2 linked regions of the Haloferula helveola genome follow. The main gene of each other region encodes a partner of the protein of the gene in region 2 in a complex. Links are inferred from orthologs where the notes say so. Each region holds a gene or a part of one and is shown on either strand. Other genes may lie near its edges.

Region 1 (6,387 bases), 1.0 Mb from region 2 along the record:
GGCGAGCCGGTCGGCTTCCTGGACACTGATCGCCTTGCGAATGCCTTGGGCAGCGGGCGCGAACACCGCGAGGAAGGCCGTCAGGAGCAATGCGAGCACACCGATCGCGATGACCGTTTCCATCAGGGTGAAACCACCCCGGTTCTTCAGCTGAGGGATACGCATAATAAGTTAGAAGGTTTGGGGGTCGGAGTTGCCGATGATCTGGGTCGGGTCACGGAACACCGAGGTTGAACCGTTGCGCCAAATGACGAAGCCCGCAAAATCCCGCCTGCCTTCGCTGGTGGTCTTCGGATCCTGCCCCATCGCCCGGGCGCCGCTTCCGATCACGAAGCTCGGCCCGGTGTAGTTGCTGCCCGAGAGGCCCGTGGTGCAGATGCCCTCGGAGTTGAACTCGTAGTAAAGATACTTGCCGTCGTAGAAGCCGCCGGCGCCCGTCAGGTTCATTTCCTCGAGCGAGCCACCGGCACCATCGTGGTCGGGGCGGCTGAAGGTGCGGCTGAAGAACACCTTGTCCGGAAGTGTGTAGGCCCGGCTGGAGAGCTTCCAATCGCCGGTCGGCTTGCCGTCGTCATCAAGTTCCTCATAAGCGATCGCAATTCGACGCAGATAGGACTCGGAAGTCGCATCATCAATATCGATGAGGATCCGGGTATTGGTCCCTTTTCCGACCGCTACCGAACGGGCTTCATCAAACAGCGCCTCGGTCGCGGCGATCGCGGTCGAAACCCCCTTGCCACCGCTGCCGCGCAGCGCGACCGAACCGATGGTCAGGAGAATGCTGATGATCAGAATCACGACCAAAAGCTCCACCAATGTGAAGCCTTTGCGCGAAAGGTGAGGTTTGATGTCCATGAACGTTGGGTTTAGGGAAATTGAGCTCATTTATTGGGCGCAAGCAAGCGGGAATGTGATTACATCGCGATTACGTGCATCCCCTTATTTTCGATAGTGTCCTTGATTCGGGCCGCTCATCCAAGCCCAAGCTGAGCGAACCATATCCCGCACGTCTTTGTGCGCTGCCTCCCAGCCGAGGACGTCTTTGGCCAATTGGGGATCCGCAAGCAATTGCGGCGGATCACCCTCCCGTCGAGGGCCGTATTTCACCGGCACTTCTTTTCCGGTGACCTCTTCGACCGCCTCGATGATTTCCTTCACGGAAACCCCGACGCCGGTTCCCAGATTGCAGCGGACCGAGTCACCGCCATCGGCAAGATAGGAAAGGGCTTTGGCATGGGCATCGGCCAGATCGGCGACGTGGATGTAGTCCCGGATGCAGGTCCCGTCGGGCGTCGGGTAGTCGGTCCCGAAGACGTCGACATGGGAGATTTCACCGGTCACGGCCATCAGCACGCGGGGAATCAGGTGGGTTTCCGGGTCGTGATCCTCCCCGATGCTGCCGTCATCCGCGGCACCGCTCGCATTGAAATACCGGAGGCAGGCGCTCTTAAGGCCCCATGCCTGCTCGCAGTCGCGCAGCACCCACTCGAGCATCAGCTTGCTTCTGCCGTAGGGATTGATCGGGTCCTGCGGATTGCTCTCGGTGATCGGAATCGCCGCCGGGACCCCATAAGTTGCGCAGGTCGAAGAGAAGACGAAATTCTTGCAGCCCCGGTCCTGCATCACCTCCAGCAAGGTGAGAGGCTCCGCCGTATTGTTGCGGTAGTATTTGAGTGGATTGGTAACCGACTCACCGACGTAGGCGTAAGCGGCGAAGTGGACGACAGCTTGGAAACCGTGCTCGTCGAACAGCCGCTCAAGCAGCGCCCGGTCTCCGATTTCACCGACCACCAACTCCACGGATTCGTCGACAATCGCGTCGTGATGCCCGAAGACGAGGTTGTCGAGCACCACGATCCGGAATCCCTGCGACGCGAGCAGGCGAACGGTGTGGGAGCCGATGTAGCCGGCACCGCCGGTAACAAGTATGGACGCTGACATCAGATTCGGGGATTTTGCTGCGGCGAGCAAACGGACCGCCTTCCAGCCTGTCAACCCCGCCCAGCGGGGATGACCCGCGAATTTCGTTGAATATCCGCCACATCCGAACCGTCCCATTGACCGAAATGAAACGACTTTTCCAAATCGCCCTCGTGGCGGCAGGCGCCGGGCTCTTCAGCTCCTGCTACTACGACCCCTACTCCAGCGGCTACGGCTACGCCGACTCCTACGGCTACAGCGGCGGCGGCACGGCTTTCATCCACACCAGCAGCGACAACTGGTTCTATGACTCGAAGGTGCGCTGCTACTACGACCGCAGCCGCAGCGCCTACTACGACCCTTGGCTGGGAGGCTACTATCCGAGCGGCTATTGCCCCCAGCCCGTCTACCATGTCCCCCACCCCTACGGATGGAGCGGTCACGGCACCTGCCCTCCTCCGAGGAATGTCCGCTACAACCAGATCGATCGCTACAAGGACCGGATCGCTTTGCTGAAGGCGCGCAACTACCAATGGGCGGAAAAGGTCCGGCTGAACCAAGCCGTAGCATCCGCCAACTGGCAGAATGCCCGCGCCCGTGCCGCGTCGAACTTCCAAGTCGCGAAGGCCAACCAGCAGATCCGCAACCAGCAGCTGCGGAACGCCTACAGCCGGGCCAACCGGGGCAACAACTACCAAGGACAAACGGTGGCGCCGGGCCGGTTCTCGCCCCAGGTCACGCAACCGAAGCCTCCGCAGAACTACAACCAGCGTACGCGCCAGAACTACAATCCGCCGCAGAACAACAACGTCCAGCGGTCAGGCTACAACAAGCCGGTGAACAGCGCCGTGCAGGCCCAGAAGCAGCGGAATGAGCAACTTCGCAACGCGATGTCGAACGCCCGCCAGCAGCAGGCCCAAGCTTATCAGAAGCAGAAAGAGGCTCTGCAGAACTGGAACCAGAAGCGGAAGAACCGCTGATCAGGCTCCCTCCCGGCGTCTTCGATCACGCTGGAGTTTTTCAAGGGTGACCCGCGGCCTCAAGGTCCAGCGGGCACCCAGAAAGCCTGCCATTCCTCCTCCGAAATGGCAGGCATGCGAGGCACCGAACAGGGATCCCCGCGCCCATGTGTCGGCGTGTTCGCCCCAAGTGCCGAGCAACGGAACACCAAGGGCGGGATTCATGATCGCCAGCAGTCCTGCCGAGAGCAGCAGCCCGTAGCCCAGGCTTTGACCGGACAACGGCACCGGCCACATCTTCGAGCCCGGCGAGACTCCGGTCAGCCACAGCATCGCCGCGACCGCGGCACCTGAAGCGCCGACGAGACAGGGCGCCGATTCGCCGGCCCCTCCGAGCACCAGATGCATGGCACCGCCGGCCAACAACCCGGCCAGCAGCACCCGCCACCACAATCCGAAGCCTCCGATCCGCTCAATCCGGGTCCCCACCGCCAGCAGCACCGCGACATTCAAACCGAGGTGCAACCAGCCCCCGTGGAGGAAGCCATGGGTGGCGAGCTGCCAGATCTGACCTCTGAGGATGCCGGCACGGCTCAGCCCGAAATCCTGGTAGATAGCGGGCACGCCATCGACGCCACCGAGCATCGCGATCCCGAGCTGGATCCCGGTTAGCACGAGCACCAGCAGCAGCGTCGCCTTCGCGGCCAACACATCGTCCCCGAGTTCCCGCCATCTGGACACACGTCCGCTCATGAAGTCGGGACGGTGCATGGCTCGGAGGCTTTCGAAAACCGGGAAATCAGTCGATCTCGCGCGAGCGTGGCTCGCGGCTGACCGGATCCCCGCTTCCCGGGGACGTCACAAACGGCCCGCCTTCCAGTGGCGCGACTCCGGTGAAGGCGACGTCCGGCATCTCGCTCGGGCGACCGGCCAATGGGAAATCCTTGCGCAAGGGATGGAACGGGTAGCCCTCCCACATGAGGATGCGACGCAGATCCGGATGATCCGCGAAACGGATGCCCATCATGTCGTAGACCTCACGCTCGTGCCACTCGGCTCCGTCCCAGAGTTTCACCGCGGTCGGAACTTCCTGGTCCTCGCCCACCTTGGCGCGGATGCGCAGATGCTTGGAATCATCGGTCGTCGCCAGCTCGTAAACCATCTCGAAGCGCGGGTCCTCTCCGAAGTGGTCGAGGCTCGAGATATCGAGCAGGAAGTCGTAGCCGAGATCGTTCTTCGCGGTCGCCAGCACTTCGGCCAGGGCCGACAGTTCGACCACCACGGTGTGCTCGCCCCGGAACTCGACGGTCTCGACGACCTTGTCGCCGAACTTCTCCTTCAGGGATTCGGAATCTTTGACGGCCGACATCGGATTCAGGAGGAAAGATCTTCGAAGAATTCCTTTTTCTGCTCCTCGATGGCCTTCACGCCCTCGACCTTGGCCTGAACCTTCATCAGTCCCTCGATCAGAGCCTCGGGACGCGGAGGGCAGCCGGAAATGTAAACGTCGACCGGGATAAGGCGGTCGATCCCCTGCAGCACCGCATAGCTGCGATACATGCCGCCACTCGACGCGCACGCGCCCATCGCGATGCACCACTTCGGCTCCGGCATCTGGTCCCAGATCCGCTTCACCGCGAGCGCCATCTTGTAGGTCACCGTGCCCGCCACAATCATCACGTCGGCCTGACGCGGCGAGAATCGCATCACCTCCATCCCGAAACGCGACAGGTCGAAGCGCGAGCAGGCCGAGGCCATCATTTCGATCGCGCAACAGGCCAAGCCCATCGGCATCGGCCACATCGAGTTCTTCCGCATCCAGTTGATGGCGGCATCGACGCGCGTGAAAATCACGTTGCCCTCGATCTTGGAGTCGTAGGCCGCGTGGGCGAGCTGACTGTTGTCGGAAACCATGGCTGCGGGGCGACATTGCCCCGCCCCCAGCGGACCCTCAAGCGGTTTGTGAAAGTTTTCACAAGCTCCCCAAGATTGCCAAATGCCGCTTCCGGCCCTATCACCCCCGCCCGCCCATGAACCGCATCGATGCCACTTTCGCCCGCCTGCGCTCCGAGGGGAAAAAGGCCTTTGTCGCCTACGTCGCCGCCGGCGACCCGTCCTTCGACGCCTCGCTGGAGGTCGTCCGCGCACTCGCCGACGCCGGCGCCGACGTGATCGAGCTCGGCGTGCCGTTTTCCGACCCGCTGGCCGATGGCATCGTCAACCAACTCGCCGCCGACCGCGCCCTGAAGTCCGGCATGAGCACGCCACGCGTCCTCGACCTGATCCGCGAGTTCCGGAAGACCCACGACACGCCCATCGTGCTCTTCACTTACCTCAACCCGGTCTTCACCTACGGCTACGAGAAGTTCCACACCGATGCCGCCGCGGCCGGGGCCGACGGCATCCTGCTGCTCGACCTGCCGCCCGACGAGGCCGCGCAGAACACCGAACTCGCCCGCGGTGAGGGTCTCCGGCACATCCGCCTGATCGCTCCGACCACCCCGGACGAACGGGTCACGCTTCTCGCCGACGGCTCGGAGGGATTCATCTACGCGCTCTCCCGCACCGGCGTCACCGGCGCCCATGGAGCACCGTCCGATCAGATCGCCGACCAGGTCGCCCGGATCACCGCCCACACCGAAACGCCGGTCTGCGTCGGCTTCGGAATCACGACTCCCGAGCAGGCCGCCATGGTTGCGAAAGCCGGCGACGGGGTGATCGTCGGCTCGGCCATCGTCAAACAGATTGAACTTCACCCCGACCGCGCCGCCGAGGCGGTCCGTGAATTCGTCGCACCCTTGATCGATGCCACTCACGGTGCGTAATCCTTCGCCCTGCAACTCCCAGCTCCCATGCTACTGCACTTCTACAAGATGAACGGTGCCGGCAACGACTTCGTCGTGGTCGACAACCGCGACCTTTCGCTGAACCTCACCGGCGATCAGATCGAGCTTCTATGCGACCGCCACCGCGGCGTCGGAGCCGACGGACTGCTGGCGGTCGAGCCCGCCGAAAACGGTGCCGACTTCAAGTTCCGTTACTACAATGCCGACGGCGGCGAAGCCGAGATGTGCGGCAATGGTGCCCGCTGCTTCGGCCGCTTCACCGCCGCCCTAATGGAAGAAGCACCCGATCAGGTTACGTTCGAAACGATCGCCGGCACGCTGGCCGCGGAGATCGTCGATGAAAACATCCGCATCGCGATGTCGGACCCGGTCGACCTGCAAATGGACAGCGGCGCTTCGGTCGACGGCCTCGACGCCACCCTTCACAGCGTCAACACCGGCGTGCCCCACGTCGTGGCCTACGTCGACGACCTCGAGAACACCGACGTGGTCCGCCACGGCCGCGCCATCCGGAATCACGAACGATTCGCCCCGAAAGGCACCAACGCCAACTTCGCCACCGTCCTCAGCCCCGGGCACATCGCGATCCGCACCTACGAGCGCGGGGTCGAAGACGAAACACTGGCCTGCGGAACCGGCATGGTCGCCTGTGCCCTGATGCA
Region 2 (6,272 bases):
GAACTCGGTGAAAAGACCGATCGCATGGCAGGGGAGATCAAGGTGCTCCGTCTTCAGAACGAACTCGAGCAACTCGAGCGGGAATGGCAGTCGGCCCGCGAAGGGCTGATGATCACCGGAAAGAACGGCAACCGCTCCGTCCCATCGGTTGCTGGTTCGCTGTTCGCAGGAGGCATGATGATTGTCGTCGGCATCATCGCGATGACCGCCCTGTCCAACATCTCACAGTCCGGGTTCACCGTCCTCGTCCCGCTCATCATCATCGGAATCGGTGTTGCCTCGATGATCCACGGGACAAGCAAAGCGTCCCGATACGAAACCGCCGAGGCGGATTTCACGAAACGTCGCAACGAGAAGCTCCGGCAACTCGAGGAGGCCAAGCGGGAAGCCTGATCAGGCTTCCTGCAAATAGCGTCGCTGCGCCTCGGCCTCCGCGTTGTGCGCCACGGATGCGTTCTCGGCCTTCGTGTCGGCGAGCAGTTCCTCGCGGAACTTGGCGATGATCGCCTCGACCGGCCACGAGCTCGCTTCACCGAACGCGCAGATGGTCTTGCCGTCGATTTGGTAGGCGACGCTCTCGAGAGTGTCGATGTCTTCCGGCGACGCTTCGCCTGCGACCAGACGATCCGAGATCTTCCGCATCCAGGTGGAACCTTCGCGGCACGGGGTGCACTGACCGCAGGACTCGTGAGCGTAGAACTGGTTGATGTTGTTCAGCACCCACGACATCTTGCGCGAGTCGTCCATCACGATCACACCACCGGAACCGGCCATGGAACCGCACGCGGCGAGCGAGTCGAAATCCATGGGGATGTCCCAGAAGCCGAGTTCCTTGTCGGATCCATCGGGCCCCTGGCCTTTCAAAGTGAAAGTCTCATCGCACCGGAGGATCTTGGCCGATGATCCGCCGGGAATCACTGCCTTGAACTCGCGACCGTCCTTCGGACCGCCACACATGTCGTAGAGCAGCTCACGCATCGTGACCTTGCCGACCTCGACTTCGAAATAACCGGGCTTCTTGACGTCGCCGGAGACGCAAAGAATCCGCGTGCCCGTGTTCCGGGGCACACCAAGCTTCGCATACTCCTCGCCACCCATCTTGACGATGTGCTTCACGTGGCACAGCGACTCGACGTTGTTGACGATGGTCGGGCACATGTAGAGCCCGAGCGCTGCTGGGAAGTAGGGAGGCTTGATCCGCGGATACGCCCGCTTGCCTTCGAGCGACTCGATCAGGCCGGTCTCCTCACCGCAGATGTAGGCGGCCGCCCCACGGTGAACGTAGATTTCGACATCGAATCCGGAGCCGAGGACGTTCTGTCCGACGAAGTTCTTCTCGCGAGCTTCCTCGATCGCCTTCTCAAGGATCTGGGCGGCCTCCGGGAACTCCTCCCGAATGTAAATATAGGCGACCTTGGCTCCAACCGCGAAACAGGAGATGACCATGCCCTCGATGAGCTGGTGCGGATCCTGGTGGACGATGTAGCGGTCCTTGAAGGTTCCGGGCTCCGACTCGTCGCAGTTGCAGATCAGGTAAACCGGCTTGGTGTTGTTCGGCGGGATGAAGGTCCACTTCACGCCGGTCGGGAAACCGGCTCCGCCGCGACCGCGCAGGCCGGACTTCTTCACCTCCTCGGTGATCGCCTTCGGCTCCATGCCGAACGCCTTGCGCAACTCCTCGTAGCCACCGTCGTTGAGGTAGCAGTCGATCGACGGATCCCAGCCCTCGCGATCGACGTTGCGGAAGATCATGCGGTATTCCCGCGAGTCAGGCTGCTTGCCTTCGGTGTATCGGATATCGCTCACGTTGGAGAGAGGTCTTATGCTTTCGAGTAGCGGTCGAGCAGGTCCTGGGCCTTGTCGGCACCGACCCCTTCATGGAAGTCGTCATTGACCAGGCAAACCGGCGCCGTGCCGCATGAGGCGAGACACTCGGCGAACTCGACCGACCAGGTTCCGCACGGTGAAACCGCAATCGGATGGTGATGGGGATCCAGCGACTCACGGTCGATGCCGGTGATCTCGCAAAGCTTGTCCATCAGTTCGTACGAACCTCCCATCGCGCACGACAGCGTGCGGCAGACACGCACATGGAACTTGCCGGGAGCCGACTGTCGGAAGCCCGGATAGAAGGTCACTACCTCAAGCACCTTGACCGGCTCGATGCCAAGCCGGTCGGCCGTCCAACGGATCGCTTCGGCGGACAGGAAACCGTGGTGGTGCTGGATGTAGTGGAGGATGGGCAGCACTGCCGATCGCTTCTGGTCATCGGGGAATTGCGCCAGCCGTTTTGCGGCCTCGGCCTCAAGTCCCTCGCTTGCTGCGAAGGGAGGGAAATGCTTGGTGCCGGGTGTTTCCGGCGACGCGGTGTTCTCTTCGAGAATGGACGATGACATGACGGTGATTGGCGGGCGGGCGGGGCTACTTCAGCAACGAGCCGAGGTGCTGCATCACCACGGTCGGCCCCATGTAGTTTTTGCCCTCGTAGCTGGACTTGATGATATTCCCTTCGAGGTCGGTAAGGACGAGATTGGGGATGCCGCCACCAGGGTGCTTGAACTTCGAACGGAAGCTGCCGACCTTCGAGAGCTTCAGATGCGGCCACGCCATCTTCTTGCTCGTGGCATACTTCGTCATCGATGCCTCGTCCCGGTCGGAAGTGACGAGAATGATCTCGAACTCGTCGCTTTTCTTCTCGTCGTAGAACTGCACCAGCGACGGGGTGAATCGTTGGCAGGGCCCGCACCACGAGGCGGTGTAGTAGAAAAGATAGTACTTCGTCGGCTTCGTGGCGTCCTCACACGGAGCGAGCTTATCGCCATCGAGACGGAGCAGGTTTCCCTCGAGCGTTTCGTCGAACACGCTCTTCGGCGCATTGGGATCCACCCACTCGCCGAGCCGCTCCGCGCTCTCGTCGGACAGTTGGGAGGCCTTGAGCCGGGCGGTCTTACCGTTGTTCAGACGGAAAACGCCAACCTTCTCGCCGCCTTCCTCGACGACTTCGACAAGGGTCATGTTGGCCGTGCGGCCGTCAGCACTGGTCCAGGTTTCGGCCGATACAGCCAAAGAGCTGGCGAAAAGAAAGGCGAGGATGGGGTACGTTTTCATGTCACGACAGATAGCGGCGTCAGCGGTCGCATTCGCCCATCACAAAGTCGAGAGAGCCCAATATGGCGGGAATGTCAGAAACCATGTGCCCCGGGAGCAGCTTCGAGCAGATCGACAGGTTGCAGAAGGAGGGGCTGCGGATCTTCAGGCGGTTCGGAACTCCGCCCCCGGTGGAATGGATGTAGAAACCGAGCTCGCCCTTGGGATTCTCGGCACCGAAATAGACTTCGCCCGCCGGGGCGTCGATGCCCTGGGTGGCGACAATGAAGTGGTGGATCAACTCCTCCATCGACATCAACACGCGCTCCTTCTCAGGCAGCATGCCCTTGGTGTGGGCCAGATTGACCGGACCGTCGGGCATCGTGTCGAGAACCTGGCGGCAGATCCGGATCGATTGCCGCATTTCCTCCATCCGGACGTGGTAGCGGGAGTAGCAATCGCCCTCTTCGGCGATCGGCACATCAAAATCGTAGTTCTCGTAGCCAAGATACGGATTGTCCTTCCGCAGGTCGCGGGCGACGCCTGAGCCACGCAGGTTCGGGCCGGTGATCCCCCATGACACGGCGTCCTTGGCCGGGATCACGCCGATGTTGGCCATCCGCTCGATGAAAATCCGGTTTTTGTCGAGCAGCTTGCCAACCTCGTCGATCGTCACCGAGCACTCGTCGAGGAACTTGCGCACGGATGCCTCGAAACCGTCGGGCATGTCGCGCAGCTGTCCACCGACGCGGGTGTAGGAAGTGGTGAAGCGGGCGCCGGTAAGCTGCTCGCAGAGATTGTAGACCTTTTCGCGCTCGGTGAAGGTGTAGAGGAAGACGGTCATCGCGCCGACGTCCATCGCGCAGACTCCGACCCCAAGCATGTGCGAGGAGATCCGGGCCAGCTCGCAGCAAAGGACCCGCAAGGCCTGACCGCGGGGCGGGAGCTCCCATCCCATCAGCTTCTCGACCGCGCAAGCGTAGGCGACATTGTTCGCCAAGGGCGCGAGATAGTCCAGCCGGTCGGTGTAGGGCACGAACTGGTTGTAGTGCATCGCTTCCGCGATCTTCTCATCGCCGCGGTGCAGGAAGCCGATATCCGGATCCGCCTTCTCGATCACCTCGCCGTCGAGTTCGAGCACGAGCCGCAGCACGCCGTGGGTGGCAGGGTGGGAGGGCCCCATGTTCAGGACCATCTTCTCACCCATCATATCGCTCGTCTCCGCGTGATAATCTGCGGCTTTCGAGGCGACATCCGGCGCCTGATAATCGGTCGTGGAAGAGCTACTCATAAGGATCCCGGCGGGAGAAATGAGGCCCCAAGACCGGGGTCCGGGCAAGGGGTTTGTGAAATTTTTCACAAAGTAGGCCCGAACCGCCCCCGGGAGTCGCCGGAGGCCTGCCAAACCCCGGGCTCCGCTCAGAAATTCACCTCGAACCAGAGCCCGGCGTAGAGACGGGTCGAGGCATCCGAGTCCAGCGCCACGGAGGTGCCGACGAAGGGGGTGAACGCGACGTGGCGGTTGACGCCGTAGGTCCAGCTCAACCGGGCAAAGAGATCATTGGCCCCGCTGCGCCCGTAGAAGCCCGAGGTGCCGCTGATACCGCCCAGAAGGGTGATGAACGAATCGTCTCCCGTGGGTTTCGACCATGCGGCCTCGACTTTGCCATACCAGCCACTCGCCCCACTGTCGTATTGAAAGGCTCCGCCGATCCGCCAGTCGTCGTTCGGATACCAATTGTAGAATGGCCCGACAGCGACACCGTCGTCGAAGATCCGGTGGTCGTAAGATGATAGCGAGAGATCCATGCCGGCGTCCCACGACTCGGCCTCGTAGACGATGCCGAAGAATGCCGAAGCGGCCTCAAAGTCCCCCGAGCCGGTTCCGGTTCCATACCAACCGCCGATCTCGAGCAGCCACTCGTCACTGAGCGCGACCTCCGCTCCGAGTTGGACCTCCACGAGTCCTTGCGAGAGCGAGAACCCTCGGTCGATGAACTCGCTGCGGAAACCGGTAAGGACCTCGATGCCGTAGGTCAGTTCGTCGTCATCTTGGGCAACCGCGGTTGCCGGAAGCAGCAGGAGGGGAAGCAGGCGCCTCATGCCGGAGGATGCTGCGCGATCGGCCTTTCGAGGGAAAGACCGAATCACGCAGGTGTGGGGAGACCGGAAAGCCGGATCAGGTGTTCGCGGCGGTTTCGCCGGCGAGGCTGGCGTCGAGAACCTCGCGACGGAGGTTGCGACCCTTGCCACGGCTCCACCAGTAGACGATCGGCGAGGCGACGAAGATCGACGAGTAGGTGCCGACGATCAGGCCGACGAGAATCATCGTCGAGAAGTCACGCAGGGCAGCGCCGCCGAAGATGGCGAGGATCGCGACCGTGAAGATCGTCGTCATGGAGGTCAGCAAGGTACGCGAGAGGGTCGCGTTGATCGCCGAGTTCATGAGATCCTTCACCTTGCCGCGCTCCGTGAGCAGCGATTCGCGGATCCGGTCGAAGACGATGATGGTGTCATTGATCGAGTAACCCGCGATCGTCAGGATCGCACCCACATGAATCAGCGATAGCTCGCCTCCGAAGAGCACGATCAATCCGACCGCGATGACAACGTCATGAACCACCGCAACGATCGCTCCGATCGCGAAGGAGAATTCGAAGCGGATGCTGATGTAGAGCATGATCGCGACCAGCCCGAGCCCGAGAGCGATGCAGGAGTTGACGAGGAACGCCGAGCCGGCGGTTGCGGACACGCTTTCGGTCGTCACGTCCACCGCGAACTTCGTGTCACCGGTGTCTTCACCGTTTACGACGACCGGCACGCGCTCCTGGAGAACCGGGAAGGCAGCACGCAGGGTTGCCTCAACCTCCTCGGCATCTTCCGTGGCGCAGCGGATGCTGAGTAGTTCGCCGCTGTTCGGGATGTTCTCTTCCTGAACCATCGGCTTGGCGGCCGTATCGAGATCCTTCAGCGCGTTCTCGGCATCGGCGCGACGGATACCTTCCGCGTCTTCATCGAACTTGAGGGTCAGCAGGGTGCCACCGGTGAAGTCGACACCGAGGGCAGCAGAGCGTTTCCAAGCAAACCCGCCAATTGCCGCGACGAAGAGCAGTGTGGAAATCACGAGGGCGATCCGGCGCTTGCCAAGGAAGTCCCAGTGGGTCGAGCGGAAGAGGTTCAGCAGC

What was found.
Region 1: the proteins of nuoD (region 2) and nuoB are in contact, whole or in part, in a cryo-EM structure (PDB 6KHJ), measured with the Thermosynechococcus vestitus proteins. The link is inferred for Haloferula helveola from one-to-one orthologs. Residues at the interface, in WP_011057128.1 of Thermosynechococcus vestitus: Pro17, His18, His19, Pro20, Ser21, Met22, Val25, Arg27, Met29, Thr31, Ile38, Asp39, Cys40, Glu41, Pro42, Val43, Ile44, Gly45, Tyr46, Leu47, His48, Arg49, Gly50, Met51, Lys53, Ile54, Asn57, Arg58, Pro65, Tyr66; in WP_011056552.1 of Thermosynechococcus vestitus: Leu46, Met47, Tyr48, Thr50, Ala51, Cys52, Phe54, Ile55, Glu56, Ala58, Ala59, Ile61, Gly62, Ser63, Arg64, Phe65, Asn76, Pro78, Thr89, Thr91, Lys93, Met94, Ala97, Leu101, Met123, Phe124, Ser126, Asp127, Ser128, Tyr129.

What each region holds. Positions count from the first base shown.
Region 1 is NZ_AP024702.1:4,124,847-4,131,233, reverse strand. The notes cover bases 3,024-5,919. They hold nuoB (NADH-quinone oxidoreductase subunit NuoB), read right to left. Parts: upstream 4,794-5,919; coding sequence 4,254-4,793; downstream 3,024-4,253. Other genes in these bases: dapF (diaminopimelate epimerase), read left to right, coding at 5,732-5,919; trpA (tryptophan synthase subunit alpha), read left to right, coding at 4,910-5,704; HAHE_RS15575 (NADH-quinone oxidoreductase subunit C), read right to left, coding at 3,679-4,248; HAHE_RS15580 (rhomboid family intramembrane serine protease), read right to left, coding at 3,024-3,650. Also shown: HAHE_RS15600 (prepilin-type N-terminal cleavage/methylation domain-containing protein), read right to left, coding at 1-165; HAHE_RS15595 (prepilin-type N-terminal cleavage/methylation domain-containing protein), read right to left, coding at 172-855; UDP-glucose 4-epimerase GalE, read right to left, coding at 940-1,941; HAHE_RS15585 (hypothetical protein), read left to right, coding at 2,067-2,900; more of HAHE_RS15580, read right to left, coding at 2,901-3,023; more of dapF, read left to right, coding at 5,920-6,387. UniProt on the Escherichia coli protein: NDH-1 shuttles electrons from NADH, via FMN and iron-sulfur (Fe-S) centers, to quinones in the respiratory chain. The immediate electron acceptor for the enzyme in this species is ubiquinone.
Region 2 is NZ_AP024702.1:5,153,590-5,159,861, reverse strand. What follows is about bases 2,254-5,034. They hold nuoD (NADH dehydrogenase (quinone) subunit D), read right to left. Parts: upstream 4,379-5,034; coding sequence 3,128-4,378; downstream 2,254-3,127. Other genes in these bases: HAHE_RS19590 (hypothetical protein), read right to left, coding at 4,507-5,034; HAHE_RS19600 (thioredoxin-like domain-containing protein), read right to left, coding at 2,422-3,108; HAHE_RS19605 (NAD(P)H-dependent oxidoreductase subunit E), read right to left, coding at 2,254-2,396. In the rest of the region: HAHE_RS19615 (hypothetical protein), read left to right, coding at 1-393; NADH-quinone oxidoreductase subunit NuoF, read right to left, coding at 394-1,752; more of HAHE_RS19605, read right to left, coding at 1,821-2,253; more of HAHE_RS19590, read right to left, coding at 5,035-5,190; protein translocase subunit SecD, read right to left, coding at 5,267-6,272.